2 regions of the uncultured Merdimmobilis sp. genome follow, and region 1 is predicted to be linked to the other one. Evidence: riboswitches for the same ligand, from Rfam matches in the RefSeq annotation. Region 1 holds a riboswitch; the other holds the start of a gene.
The links. Region 1 has a riboswitch for glycine ahead of gcvT (glycine cleavage system aminomethyltransferase GcvT). Riboswitches for the same ligand answer to the same signal wherever they lie in the genome.
Positions count from the first base shown of each region.

Region 2: it holds a riboswitch for glycine, as region 1 does, so the genes downstream of both, RDQ42_RS08450 (lipoate--protein ligase) here and gcvT (glycine cleavage system aminomethyltransferase GcvT) in region 1, are expected to answer to the same signal.

Region 1 is NZ_CABRJC010000009.1:60,206-67,562, reverse strand. It holds gene RDQ42_RS06130 (hypothetical protein) at 1-102, opposite strand, end outside; gene RDQ42_RS06125 (cytochrome D ubiquinol oxidase subunit II) at 116-349, opposite strand; gene RDQ42_RS06120 (DUF2262 domain-containing protein) at 368-1,210, opposite strand; gene RDQ42_RS06115 (FprA family A-type flavoprotein) at 2,135-3,301, shown strand; glycine riboswitch at 3,791-3,888, shown strand; gene gcvT (glycine cleavage system aminomethyltransferase GcvT) at 4,138-5,226, shown strand; gene gcvH (glycine cleavage system protein GcvH) at 5,380-5,763, shown strand; gene gcvPA (aminomethyl-transferring glycine dehydrogenase subunit GcvPA) at 5,764-7,098, shown strand; gene gcvPB (aminomethyl-transferring glycine dehydrogenase subunit GcvPB) at 7,095-7,357, shown strand, end outside.
Region 2 is NZ_CABRJC010000018.1:3,305-10,661, forward strand. It holds gene thiE (thiamine phosphate synthase) at 1-396, shown strand, start outside; gene RDQ42_RS08440 (HAD family phosphatase) at 393-1,064, shown strand; gene thiD (bifunctional hydroxymethylpyrimidine kinase/phosphomethylpyrimidine kinase) at 1,083-1,865, shown strand; glycine riboswitch at 2,083-2,164, shown strand; glycine riboswitch at 2,308-2,388, shown strand; gene RDQ42_RS08450 (lipoate--protein ligase) at 2,549-3,556, shown strand; gene ade (adenine deaminase) at 3,684-5,393, opposite strand; gene RDQ42_RS08460 (glycosyltransferase family 2 protein) at 5,777-7,039, shown strand; gene RDQ42_RS08465 (helix-turn-helix domain-containing protein) at 7,276-7,357, opposite strand, start outside.

The DNA of each region.
Region 1 (7,357 bases):
TTCATTGCCGGTGGTGGAACAGAGTGTCACAGTGGGCAGACGCTTCTCCGCCCATTCTTTCACATGGCCGGTGAGCCAGGTGGGATATTTCTCAGTCATCATAGTCTTTCTCCTCCTATTTCAATTTCAGCACAAATCCCCAGATGCTCACTACAATCAGGAGGACACCCAACAGGAAGAAAAGCACCCGCCGGTATCCTCTGCTGTGACGGTGGGCATCCCGCGTACCAGTGGGGTCGCAGAGCCAGTTCCAGTTACGGATCGCTCCAAGCAAAATCGCTGTGCCAATCATCACCGAGGCAATATACCAATGCTCTTGCAAAAAAGCCATGATCTGCTCGCTGTTCATTTAGGTTTCCTCCTCTCCTTATCCCTGCATATCTGCACCAATGGGGCCTTTTTTCAGTGTCCCATCCACAGTGACCACATGGCCCCAGAACATATCGTCGTCCTCATACCAGACGGTAAATCGCCCGCCAGGAGATACTGTAAACTCGGTGAGTAGGATGCGCCGGGCGAACTCATCCTCAGTGATGGGGTCTTTCTCCGGGTTCCGGTCGGTCTGGTCATTGTCGGCCAGCCATTCGTTGGCCAGAGCGGTGAGCTTTTGGGCAGCCATCGCCCGCAGGGACTTGTCCCAGACTTCCTGATCTGCCAGCAGTTTCTTCATCACATTGGTGACACGAGTCCAGGACGCTTTCTTTTCAATCTCCACATCCAACGAAATCCGGACTTCTTTTCCCATCCACTTGTAGGTTCCGTCGAATGTGCTCATCTCACGATCCAGGGTGAGGGTTCCCAGCACTGCATCTTCCAGAAGAATGGGCTTTGTGTATTCCGTCCAGATTTCCTCCAGTGCCGGGCAGGGGACACCTTCCTCCAGTACCTCCGTGACATACCACTGAGGTTCGCTGAAGGCATCACCTTTCCAGCCGCGGGCTTTGATTCGGTAGACCTGGCCCTTGGCAAACAGCTTGGAATAGTCTCCGGCTTCCCGTTCCTTGTCTGTCAGCGGCCAGCTCAGGTAGCAGCGGCCGGAGATTACCTGTCCGCTCTGGACATCCGCCATGGCGAGAGCATGGTTATGCGCCGTCCAGAAAGTATCCAGAAAGGTTTTGTCCGCGCTGGTGCCGCTTTGGATCAGTACCAGCTTTTCCTCATCTTCTGATGCGTAAAGGGCAATAAAGTCTTCGATTTTTCTTTTTTTCATGGTGTCCTCCCTTAAACATTCAGATAACAAAAATGCCCCACGCCGCACTGTCATAAAGACAGGCTGACGCAGGGCATGAAAAAGCCGCGTTGAAGGAGCTACATCTACCGGCAGATGCAGTTTCTTCAACAATCAAAATCTTTTTTTCGCATCTTAAAACAGCAAGGTGCTGTCCAATATATTTGTTCATAGCGACACCATTTGTTCTGAGCATAATTGGAATTTTATTATATCACAACGCACCTTCCATGAAAATATTTTGTGTAAAATGCAAAAGAAAATTTTTTATGAATTTGTTCCAAGAAGGGTTGTGACTTCCATGTTAGGTCGGGTGTGGGATCACCTCGGGAACGCCAACCAAAAACCTCAATGCACAAGCTGCGGTCGGGGCTTTCGCTTTAATCGCGGCTTTGCACCCGCATTTACCACAGGCATCTTTTCCCCGCTTGGGGAAATTTTTCCTATCGCAACACAACCCATCCCGCGATGAATCCACTGCATGCAGATCTGTCCACTGTGTCCGATCCTGGTGATCCAATAAAGCCCAGCTGCCATCCCAACCGGGAACCCCACCGAAGCAAAATTTGCTTTTCTCCCCCAGAAAAAGGGGTGTTCCGTTGACAATTTCCCCCCTTTTTTGTTAGTATGAAAAGGAAGCTGTACCTTGCCCAAAAAGGGCGATTCAGCCGCCATTTTCTGAGCCCCATATCTCCGGATTTCCCCGTCGGGAGGCGATGCCTCGCCCAGAAAACGGGCACACTATACCAAGAAGCCTGCTGGGAAAACTCCGGCGCTGCCAGTGGAATGCGGCCGCGGAAAAAATTCCGGCCGGACGGGGACAGGCTCGTCCCAAGCAAGATAAGGCTATCCCCATGGGTTGTTTTTATCAGCCTTTACAATATATTTTACGGGAGGAATCGCACCATGAGCAACATCCAGATCTCCGACCACGTGCGGTACATCGGCGTGGACGACAAAACCATCCAGTTGTTTGAAAGCCAATACGACGTCCCCAATGGCGTCTCCTACAACTCCTACCTGATTCTCGACGACAAAATCGCCGTCATGGACACGGTGGACGCCCGCGCCACCGAGGAGTGGCTGGCCAACCTGGAGGCCGCTTTGGATGGCAGAACCCCCGATTACCTGGTGGTCCTCCACATGGAGCCGGACCACTCGGCCAGCATCCACAGGGCGGCGGAGAAGTACCCGGAGATGCAGATTGTGGGCAACGCCAAAACCTTCCCCATGATCGCCCAGTTCTTCCCTCTGTGCCTGGAGGGCCGCACCGTCGTGGTCAAAGAAGGGGACACCCTTTCTCTGGGGAACCACACCCTCCAGTTCTTTATGGCCCCTATGGTCCACTGGCCGGAGGTGATGGTCGCCTATGAGCAGACCGAAAAACTCCTCTTCTCCGCCGACGGGTTCGGCAAGTTCGGCACCCTGGACACCGACGAACCCTGGCTGGAGGAATCCCGCCGGTATTACATCAACATCGTGGGCAAATACGGCGCCCAGGTCCAGGCCCTTCTCAAAAAGGCATCCGGCCTTGACATCGCCAAAATCTGCCCTCTTCATGGCCCCATTCTGGACAAAGACCTGGGCTACTACCTGGAGAAATACGATACCTGGAGCCGCTATGAGCCAGAGGACAAGGGCATCCTCATCGCCTGCGCCTCCATCCACGGCCACACCATGATGGCCGCCCAGAAACTGGCGGAACTCCTGCGGGAGAAAACCAGCCTTCCGGTGGTGGTTGCCGACCTGTGCCGGGACGACATGGCCAAGTGCGTCTCCGACGCCTTCCGCTACAGCCATCTGGTCGTGGCCTGCGCCACCTACAACGGGGGCCTGTTCCCGCCCATGGAGGCTTTCCTCTCCCACATCAAGGCCAAGAACTATCAGAAGCGCACAGTGGGCATTGTGGAAAACGGCACCTGGGCCCCCACCGCTGCCAAGCAGATGAAAGCCGCCTTTGAGGGGATGAAAGAGATCCGCCTGGCACAGCCTGTGGTCTCGGTGAAATCGGCCATAAACGACGCCTCCATTGCGGAGTTGGACGCCCTGGCCCAAGCGCTGCTCGCCGAGTAAACAATATTAGGGCAAAGGAAGGGGAACCCCCGGCTGGGGGTTCCCCTTTTTGTTCCCCTCTGTCCAGAAAATAGTCCCAGCCCTGTGCTGACCCCTTGACAAAATTGGTTGGCGGGGGTGGGGCCCTATTTCCTTTCTGTGGAAACTCCAACTCACTGCCAAGGCTGGAAATTTTTTGTCATTTCTGTAACAAACATTGTTAAACAGAAGACCGAATCGCAAAATTATATCTTTTTAGCGGAAGAATTTTCTAAAAATATTTTTGAATTAATCACCAAAAATGGGGTGTGATCTTCTCCGAAATCAAAATTTCTTCGTCGGAATTCCGGCAAAACTCGGGGTGATGTTGGATAGTTCTCCTAGGTTCGTCTAGGAAATCACAAGCATTGCCGTTTCTTTGTCAAACCCCCTGGTTGACAACATTTTGGTTGTTGGCTATAATGCAGGTACAAACGGGGCATCCTCTGGATCGCCTTGCATATATTGCGGTTGAAGGATCCGGGAGAGGTCAACACAACAAGATATTGTGTTGGAGCCAAAGGGGTATGCGCAAAAAAACTCTCAGGCAAAAGTACCGGATCTGGACGGAACTCTGGAGAGTTGAGACCTCCTTTTGGCAGGTGCCTCAACACCGATGAAGCAACTTGGCCCAAACGGCGGGTCGGGGAATCTTTCAGGTATCGCAACAGAGGCGCGCTCTTACCGGCGTGCCTCTGTTTTTTATAAGCAGCCACAGGCGAACTTATAAAATGTCCATCGGGGCCTTCCCCCAGAATCCTGTTGCAGCAAAGCCATTTTACGGCTATTTTGACCCACTTTGGAAAGGAGCGTATTCCATGGAACTGAAAACCCCACTTTATGATTGCCACGTAGCTTTAAACGGAAAAATTGTCCCCTTTGCCGGCTATCTGCTCCCGGTGCAGTACGACACCGGCGTCATCGCCGAGCATATGGCGGTGCGCACCAAGGCTGGCCTCTTTGATGTCTCCCACATGGGCGAAGTGGTTTTCTCCGGCCCCGACGCCCTCAAAAACGTCCAGCACCTGATGACCAATGACTTTTCCAACATGGTGGCAGGCGATGTCCGCTACAGCCCCATGTGCAACGAAAAGGGCGGCGTGGTGGACGACCTGATCGTCTATTGCCTCAAAGAGCCCACCGATTACCTGGTCGTTGTCAACGCAGCCAACCGCCACAAGGACGCCGATTGGATGCGCAGCCACCTGATCGGGGATGTCACTTTTAAAGACATCTCCGACGAGGTGGCCCAGGTCGCCCTCCAGGGACCCCAGTCCCAGGCCATTCTATCCAAACTGGCTGACGAGAGGGACATCCCAACCAAATACTACAGCTTCTGCCAAACCGGCAAGGTAGCCGGGGTGGACTGTCTGATCTCCAAGACCGGCTACACCGGCGAGGACGGGTTCGAGCTCTATTGCGCCCCCGACAAAGCTGCTGAGCTGTGGAACGCCCTGCTGGATGCAGGCAAAGAGAACGGCCTCATCCCCTGCGGCCTGGGCGCCCGGGACACCCTGCGGTTGGAAGCCGGTATGCCCCTCTACGGCCACGAGATGACCGACGACATCACCCCCAAGCAAACCGGCCTTGGCATGTTCGTCAAGATGGACAAAGAGGACTTCATCGGCAAAAAAGCCATGGAGGAGATGGGCGCCCCCACCATCAAACGGGTGGGCCTGAAGATTCTGGGGAGGGGCATCGCCCGGGAGAACTTCCCCGTCTACGCCGGCGACAAATTGATCGGCCACACCACCAGCGGCACCCACTGCCCCTACCTGGGCGGCGCTTACGCCATGGCCATTGTGGAGAAGGAGCCCGCACCCTTGGGCGCCACCGTCCAGGTGGAGATCCGCGGCAAGAAGGTGGACGCTGAGGTAGTCAAATCCCAGTTCTATAAAAAAGCTTAACTTCCGGCTCTTCCTTTGGGAGGTCGCTTTCCCTCCCCCCCTTTGGGCGGCCTTCCCAATAGAGCTGTTTCCCCATTGTCCCAAACGGCCGGGGCCACTGCCCCACGCCCGAAACTATACAACATTAAACAGAATCAATAGGAGGAATGCAACATGAAAAATCCAACCGATCTGCTGTATACAAAATCCCACGAATGGGTCAAGAAACTGGACGATGGCACCGTGAAGGTGGGTCTAACCGATTACGCACAGCATGAGCTGGGCGACCTGGTGTTCATCAACCTTCCCCAGGAAGGGGATGAAGTCTCGGTGGGCGAGACCTTTGGCGACGTGGAATCGGTCAAAGCGGTCTCTGACGTGTACAGCCCTGTCTCCGGCACCGTCACCGCCATCAACGAAGAACTGCTGGACCACCCCGAACTGGTGAACAAAGAAGCTTATGAAGCTTGGTTCATCCAGGTGGGCGAAATCTCCCAGGAGGAAGAGCTGCTCTCGGCCGAGGCTTATGAGGAGCTTCTTGCAAAGGAGGAGGCGTAAATGGGCTCTTACGTTCCAAACACCCGGGATGAGCGCCAAGGGATGCTGGAAGCGGCCGGCTTCTCCAAGATGGAGGACCTGTTCGCCCACATCCCCCACGAGGTGCTGCTGAACCGCCCCTTAGACATCCCCGCCGGCAAATCCGAACTGGAAGTCAGCCGGGTGATGGCGGAAATGGCAGGGAAAAACACCATCTTCCCCTCCATCTTCCGCGGTGCGGGCGCCTACGACCACTACATCCCCGCCATTGTCAAGAGCGTCACCTCCAAAGAGGAGTTCCTGACCTCCTACACCCCTTACCAGGCGGAGATCAGCCAGGGCGTCCTCCAGTCCATCTTTGAGTACCAGACTATGATCTGTGAGATCACCGGCATGGATGCTTCCAATGCCTCGGTTTACGACGGGGCCACCGCCGCCGCCGAAGCCGCCTCCATGTGCCGGGAGCGCAGCCGCACCGTCACCTATGTGTCGGCCGCCTGCAACCCCTCGGTGTTGCGGACGCTGAAAACCTACTGCTTCTCCTCCGGGACTGAGCTGGTGGTCGTCCCAGAAAAAGACGGCGTCACCGACCTTTCCGCCATCGAAGGCGAGCTGGACGGCAAAACCACCGCTTCCCTGTACATTGAACAGCCCAACTACTACGGCTTATTGGAGGATGTGGAAAAAGCCGCTGAGGTCATCCATGCCGCAGGCGGCAAGCTGATTGTCGGCTGCAACCCCATCTCCCTGGGCATCCTGAAAACCCCCGCCGAGTGCGGTGCGGACATCGCTGTAGGCGAAGGCCAGCCCTTGGGCATGCCCCTTTCCTTCGGCGGCCCCTACCTGGGCTTTATGGCCGCCAAATCGTCCATGACCCGCAAGCTGCCGGGGCGCATCGTGGGCGAGACCACCGACCTGGACGGCAAACGGGCCTATGTCCTGACCCTCCAGGCCCGGGAACAGCACATCCGCCGGGAGAAAGCCTCCAGCAACATCTGCTCCAACCAGGCCCTATGCGCTATGACCGCCGCGGTCTACCTGGCTGCCGTAGGAGCTGAAGGCCTCCAGAAAGCCGCCACCCTCTGTATGTCCAAAGCCCATTACCTGGCTCAGGAGCTCTCTAAAATCCCCGGCTTCGGGCGCAAACACCAAGGGGAATTCTTCCACGAGTTTGTCACCGGCTGCCCCATCTGCCCCCACAAGCTGATGGCCGAGCTGGAAAAACACGGCATCCTGGGCGGCCTGCCCCTCACCGGGGCCTATGAGGGCTCGATCCTGTGGTGCTGCACCGAGAAGAACACCAAAGCGGACATCGACCGTCTGGTGGCGATTGTAAAGGAGGTGGCTGCCCAATGAAACTGATATTTGAGAAGAGCCAGCAAGGCAGAGGCTGCTCCATCCTGCCGGAGTGCGATGTCCCCGTGGCGTCCATCCCCCAGGGCAAAGAACGCAGACAGCCGCTGCATCTGCCCCAGATGGCGGAGAACGACCTTTCCCGCCACTACACCCAGCTGATGAAACGCACCCACGGCGTCAACGACGGGTTCTACCCCCTTGGCTCCTGCACCATGAAATACAACCCCAAAGTCAATGAAGAGGCCGCGGCCCTGCCCGG
Region 2 (7,357 bases), on a different contig from region 1:
GCCGACGGTGTCCATGTGGGCCAGGAGGACATGGCCGCGGCGAAAGCCCGGCAGCTGCTGGGCCCGGATAAGATTATAGGCGTCTCCTGCAAGACCCCGGAACAGGCGAAAAAAGCCCAGGCTGACGGGGCGGACTACATCGGCACCGGGGCGGCCTTTGCCACCACCACCAAAAAGGACACCCGGGCTTTGAGCCGGGAGGAGCTACAGGCGGTGGCCGAGGCGGTTGACATCCCGGTGGTGGCCATCGGCGGCATAAACGCCGGAAACCTGCTGGAGCTCTCCGGATGCGGGGTGGACGGCGTGGCGGTGGTCTCGGCCATCTTTGCCCAGGACGATCCCCGGGCCGCCGCAGAAGAGCTTCGGGCCCTTTCCGACCAGATGGTGGCCCGATGATTCAGGGGCTGCTCTTCGATCTGGACGGCACCTTGGTGGATTCCAACTGGGTGTGGAAGAACATCGGCCGGGATTTTCTCATCGCCCAGGGCAAGACCCCGGAAGAGGGGCTGGTGGGGAAGTTTGAGGAGATGAGCTTCACCCAGTCCGCCGAATATATGATCCGGGAATACGGTCTCTCCATGACGGTGGGGGAGGTCATCGCCGCCGTGACCCAGATGGCAGAGGACACCTACCTCACTCGGGTGGATCTCAAGCCCGGTGCATCAGAACTGCTGCGGCGGTGCAAGGCGGCGGGATATCCCATGGCTGTGGGCACCGCATTGGATGAGGGCCTGGCCCGGCGCTTGCTGGAAAGGCTGGGGATTTTGGACTTCTTCCGAGGGGTGTACACCTGTGAGACATTGGGCTTCCCCAAAACCGACCCGGCCTTCTACCGCCGGGCAGTGGAGCTGTTGGGCTGCCTCCCCGGGGAGACGGCGGTGTTTGAAGACGCTCCCCACGCCTTGAAAACCGCAAAAGAGGCCGGCTGCCGCACCGTCGGCGTCGCCGACCCTTGGGGCGCCCCCCGCCGGGCGGAGGCAGAAGAATACAGCGACCGTTTCCTCCAAAGCCTGGAGGAGCTTCTGGATTTGCAGCATGGGGGAGAACAGCTCCCCCCAGAATAGAAAAGAGGTTGTAGCAGTATGTATAAAGTGCTTTCCATCGCAGGGTCGGATTGCAGCGGCGGCGCAGGCATCCAGGCCGACATCAAAACCATCGCCGCCCACGGCATGTACGCCATGACAGCTATCACCGCCCTGACAGCCCAGAACACCACCGGGGTGTATGGGGTGCTGGAGGCGGACAAAGACTTTGTGGCCCAGCAGATCGACTGCGTGTTCCAAGATATCCGCCCGGACGCGGTGAAGGTCGGCATGGTGGCAAACGCCCAGATCATCGCCGCCATCGCCGACAAGCTGGAGGAATATGAGGCAAAGAACATCGTGGTGGACCCGGTGATGGTCTCCACCAGCGGGGGGCGCCTCCTCAATGAGGATGCGGTGGAGGCCCTCAAGACCCGCCTTCTGCCCCTGGCGGATGTGATCACCCCCAACATCCCCGAGGCGGAATGCCTTTCCGGGATACCGATTCAATCCAATGGGGATATGGAGCGGGCGGCGGAACAGATCGCCCTCTTCTGCCGGGGGGCCATCCTCATCAAGGGAGGCCACCAGGAATACCGGGCCGACGACCTCCTCTATTATGAGGACTGCCCCATTTGGTTCCCCGGCCGCAAAGTGGACAACCCCAACACCCATGGAACCGGCTGCACCCTCTCCTCGGCCATTGCCTGCAACCTGGCCAAGGGGCTGATTTTGGAGGAGGCGGTGTTCCGGGCGAAGAAGTACCTCACCGGCGCGCTGCTGGCAGGGCTCAATTTGGGCAAGGGGAGCGGCCCCCTGGACCACGGCTACCGGATGCGGTAAGCGAAAATCCCCTAGAACGGCGCCAGTTTTGGGGTGAGGGGGTTGTTTTCTCCCCCTTTGCACGGAGATAAGGAAGCGGTGCGGCCCATATTTTGGGAAATACGGGGAATTTCACAAAATTTCCTCTGTTTTTTCCCCCTATGGGCCGCAATTTTTTGTTGACATTCTGCAAAAGATGGGGTATAGTGGACTAAGAAGAAACACCATAATGATTCGGATGAATGATCCGGGAGAGACCCATAAGGGCGCCGAAGGGGAAATCGCAAGAAACTCTCAGGCAAAAGGACCGGATCATGACGAAACTCTGGAAAGCCGTTAGGCGCCGAAGAAGCAATCCCCCTAGGGGAGAATCTTTCAGGTTTAGGAACAGAGGCGTACAATTTCTGTGCGCCTCTTTTTTGTTGCAATAAAGTGGATGCACAGGCCATACAGATAGAATCGGATGAATGATCCGGGAGAGACCCACAGGGCGCCGAAGGGGAAATCGCAAGAAACTCTCAGGCAAAAGGACCGGATCATGACGAAACTCTGGAAAGCCGCAAGGCGCCGAAGAAGCAATCCCGTTTGTGGAGAATCTTTCAGGTCAAGGACAGAGGCGTGCTGGGAACCTCCCCGCGCGCCTTTTTGCGTGTGGGGGCCTTTGAAACACAGGGGCTGCCAAGCCCCGGACTGGAGGAAGAGCCATGATTACCACCATCAAATACCTGATCGCCGACAGCACCAGCCCTTACCGGAATCTGGCGATGGAAGAATACCTGATGACCCAGGTGGGCAAAAACACCTGCATCCTGTACTTGTGGCAGGACCGCAACACGGTGGAGATCGGCCGCAACCAGAATGCCCGCAAGGAGCTGCGCCTCAACGAAATACAGAAAAACGGCGCCCGCATCTCCCGGCGGCTGGCTGGGGGAGGCGCTTGTTTCCACGACCTGGGCAACCTCAACTTCTCCTTCCTCACCTTGCAGGAGGAGATGGACGACAAACGGTTGAGCGGGGTGATCCTGCGGGCGGTCCGCGGCCTTGGCATCGACGCCGGCCGGTCGGAGAGCGGCATCCTCATGGCCGACGGCCGCAAATTCTGCAACAGCGTCACCTATACAAAAGACGGACACTCCTGTTACCGGGGCAGTATTATGGTCAATTCCAACCTGACCCGGGTGTGCAAATACATCAATCCCGCCTCCTCCCGGGTCAAATCCAAAGGGGCGGATTCCATCCGCTCCAAGGTGGTCAACCTCCAGGAGTGCCTTTCCTCCTTGACGGTGGAGGCCCTGCGGGAACAGATCATCGACTCCATGGGCCATGAATTTGGCCAGATCGCCCGCCGTTTGAACGCAGCGGAGATCGACGAGGACCGCATCCGCGCCTTGGAGGAGAAAAACGCCTCCCAGGAATGGACTATGGGCGGGTTCATCCCCTACACTTACGAACTGGCCGAGCGGCTGCCCTGGGGCAGCCTGCAAATCCAGCTGGAGATGGAACAGGGCTGGATTAAAGAAGCTGCTGTCTATTCCGACTCCACCGAGGTGGACGTGATCCAGAAGATCCCCCAGGTGCTGGTGGGCAGCTGCTTTACCTCCCCGTCGATGATCCGGGCCATGGAACGGCTCAAATCCGCCTGCTCGGGCAGCGAAAGGGAACTCTCCATGGTCAGTGACATCCAGAGCCTGATCGCCCAGCAGGATATTTAACTTCACTTTCTTTTTGTTTCTCCTGAAATTTTGGATTTTTGTTTGACGAGGCAAAGGCCGGCGGGAAACCGCCGGCCTTTGCCTCGTCTTTTGGTTTTTCTATTTTTGAAGGGGGACGGGGATGGGTTTACGGCAAAAGGAAGGACTGGGTGGCGAAGTCAAAGACCCCCAGGTCGGTGATGCGGATTTCCGGGATGCAGGTCAGCGACACAAAGGAGAGGGTGATGAAGGGCTCCACCTCCGGCCTCACCCCCATGGCGCGGACCTTTGCGATCAGCTCCCCCAGTTTGCCCTGGATATCGGCAGTGCGGTCGTCGGTGAACAGACCGGCGATGGGCAAGGGCAGGGTGCCGGCCACCCGGCCGTTTTCCACCACGGTGTACCCGCCGTGGCAGCGGGCCAGTTCCTCCATGGCCAGGAGCATGTCCCGGTCGTTGTCCCCCACTACAATCATGTTGTGGGCGTCGTGGGCGATGGTGGAGGCGATGGCCCCGTTTTTGACGCCAAAGCCTTTGACAACCCCCACCCCGATATTGCCGGTGGCGTGGTGGCGCTCGGCCACTGCGATTTTATAAAACTCCCCTTGGGGCTGGAAACAGCCGCCCGCAGTGGGCACGGCAGAGATTTCTTTCTTGGTGACGATGCTCCCCGGCAGAAGGGTGATCACCGGGATCTCCCCCTGGACGGGGAGGGCTAAGCTTTCTGGAGTGAGGCGCCCCAGGTGGACGGTGTCCAAGCAGGCAGGGTCGATGGGCCGGGGGTTGGGCGGCAGGGTGGGGGAGCTGCCCTTTCGGGAGACCAGAACCCCATCTTTATACACGCTGTGGACGGCCATCTCTTCCAGACTGTCCAGCACCACCAGATCGGCCCGGAATCCAGGGGCAATGGCCCCCAAATCTGAAAGGCCATAGAGGTGGGCAGGGTAGAGGGTGGCCATCTTTACTGCCTCCCCAGGCGGGACCCCCAGCTGAATGGCCCGCAGCACATTCCAGCGGATATGGCCCTCCCGGGCGATGTCGTCCAGGTGCTTGTCGTCGGTACAGAAGACAAACCGGTCCAGGGGCAGGCCCATTTTTACAGCACCGGTGAGGATGGCATCCAGGTTCCGGGCGGCAGAGCCTTCCCGCACCTGGATGGTCATGCCGCAGCGAAGTTTTTCCAGCGCCTCCTGGAAGGTAGTGCATTCGTGATCGCTAGAAACCCCCAAGAGGCGGTAAGCGGCCAGTTCCTTGCCGGTGAGGCCAGGGGCGTGGCCGTCGATGGGCTTTCCAGCGAAGAGGCGGAGCTTCTCCAGCTTGTCCGGATCTCCGGCGAGGACTGCGGGGCAGTCCATTACCTCTCCCAGGCCCAGCACCCGGGGATGGTGGAGGAACTGGGCCATCTCCTGGGCAGAAAGGGGCGCGCCGTTGTGTTCAAACCGGGTGGCGGGCACGCAGGAGGGCAGCATGAGGTAGACGTTGAGTGGGAGGCCCTTCGTCTCCTCCAAGAGATAGGAGATCCCCTTGGCCCCCAGCACATTGGCGATTTCATGGGGGTCGGCAATGAGGGTGGTGGTGCCCCAGGGAAGGATTTTTTCGGCGAACAGCCGAGGGGATACCATGGTGGATTCCAGGTGCATGTGGGCGTCGATCAAGCCGGGGATCACTACCCGTTCACCCAGATCCACCTCCCGCTCCCCGCGGTAAGACCCCACCCCGACGATGACCCCATTCTGCACGGCGATGTCACCGGGGAGGAGTTCCCCGGTGAACACATTGAAAACCAAACCATTTCGAAACACCAGCTGTGGGGTTTTCTCTCCCAGGGAATGGAGCCGAAGCGCCTGCCGGTCGTCCATAAAATGCCCTCCTTTTTGGGATGGCGCGGCGGGGAAAGAGGCCCCGGACCCGCGCGTTCCATCAAACGTATGTGAAGATAAGTATACCACATTCCGGGGAAAAATCTAGGTCAGTCCACAGGGCTTAAGTGGGGGAAAGTGAGGACAACATAGACGGCTTTTAAGTATTAGGAACAGTTCTCTGTAAAATGCAGGTAATTCTATGTGTGCTTTGTGGAGGCTCTTCCAACTATTTTGTAAATTACACACAAAAAAATTTACAAAATTGTATTAAATAGTAAATGTCAATTGTTTTTTCAGAAAATGATGCTATAATGGCACAAGTATGGAAAAACAATGTTTTGCCTAGAATTGACGGCAAAACCGCTTTGGAGGGAAAAATCTTGTTATCCTTTATTCAAACGTTTAACCTCGCCATCTTTTTGTTATTTACCTTTTCTTATGCATACCAGATCTTTTACGCCCTGGTGGCCCTGGTCCGCAAAACCCCGGACCTGACCCCCAAGGACCTGCACAAGTTCGCGGTAGTTATTGCGGCCCGCAATGAAAGCGCGGTCATCGGCCAGCTGATCAACAGCATCAAGAAACAGAAATACCCCGCCGAGCTGGTGGACATTTATGTGGTGGCCGACAATTGCACCGACAACACCGCCGAGGTGGCCCGCCAGGCAGGCGCCCAGGTGTATGTCCGCAACAACCGCCAGATGGTGGGCAAGGGTTACGCCCTGGACTTTATCTTTAAAATTTTGCAGCGCACCAACGACAAAACCCAGTACGAGGGCTATTTTGTCTTTGATGCGGACAACCTGCTGGATGAAAACTACATCGCCGAAATGAACAAGGTGTTTGACGCCGGCTACCGGGTGGTTACCAGCTACCGCAATTCCAAAAACTACGACACCAACTGGCTCTCCGCCGGATACTCTTTGTGGTTCCTGCGGGAGGCTAAGTACCTCAACAACCCCCGCATGATTCTGGGCACCAGCTGCGCCATCTCCGGCACCGGCTTTTTGGTCCACAACGACATCATCAAAAAGAACAACGGCTGGAAGCACCACCTGCTCACCGAAGACATTGAATTCTCGATAGACAGCGCCATCGCCGGCGAATGCATCGGCTACGCGGGCAAGGCCAAGCTTTACGACGAGCAGCCCACCACGTGGGAACAGTCCTGGAACCAGCGGCTGCGCTGGGCTAAGGGTTTTTACCAGGTGTTCTACAATTACGGCGGCAAACTGGTCACCACCATGTTCCCCGACCGCAACTTCTCCTGCTTTGATATGCTCATGACCATTTCGCCGGCCATGATCGCATCGCTGCTCACCGTTTTCATCAACGCATTTTTCCTGCTGTGCGGCCTACTGAACATCACGACCATCCCCGGGATCATTCCTGCGACCACCAGCGCGCTGATGGCCTCTTTGTGCAACTTCTACCTGGTGCTGTATGCCTTCGGCCTTCTGACCACTATCACCGAGTGGAAAGAGATCAATACCACCCCTTGGAAGAAGATCTGGTACACCTTTACTTTCCCCGTCTTTATCTTCACCTATGTGCCCATCTCCATTGTGGCCCTGTTCCGCAAGGTGGAGTGGAGCCCCATCACCCACAACGTCTGCAAATCCATTGAGGAAGTGCAGCAGTAATCGGATTCTGTTATACAAGGCATAGAGGCAGACCTGCTTCTATGCCTTGTTTTTTTCTGGAAAAGAGTTATGGCGGGTCCGGTTTTTTGCGACTTCTGTGGAAGGAAAGGAGACGTCCTTTCAAGTTCGGGCTGTGGCGGTGCAGTTAAACTTGCCCCAGGGAAGAAGGTCAAAAAAATCCCCCTCAGGGGGGAAGCCGGGAATACCCGGCCCCTTCCACAAGGGGGCAAAAGCGATTAGGGGCGGCTACGCTCCGCCAAAAAAACCTTGAGAATTCCGATGACATACCGCTTTTCTTGGGGTGTGCACTGGGCTAAC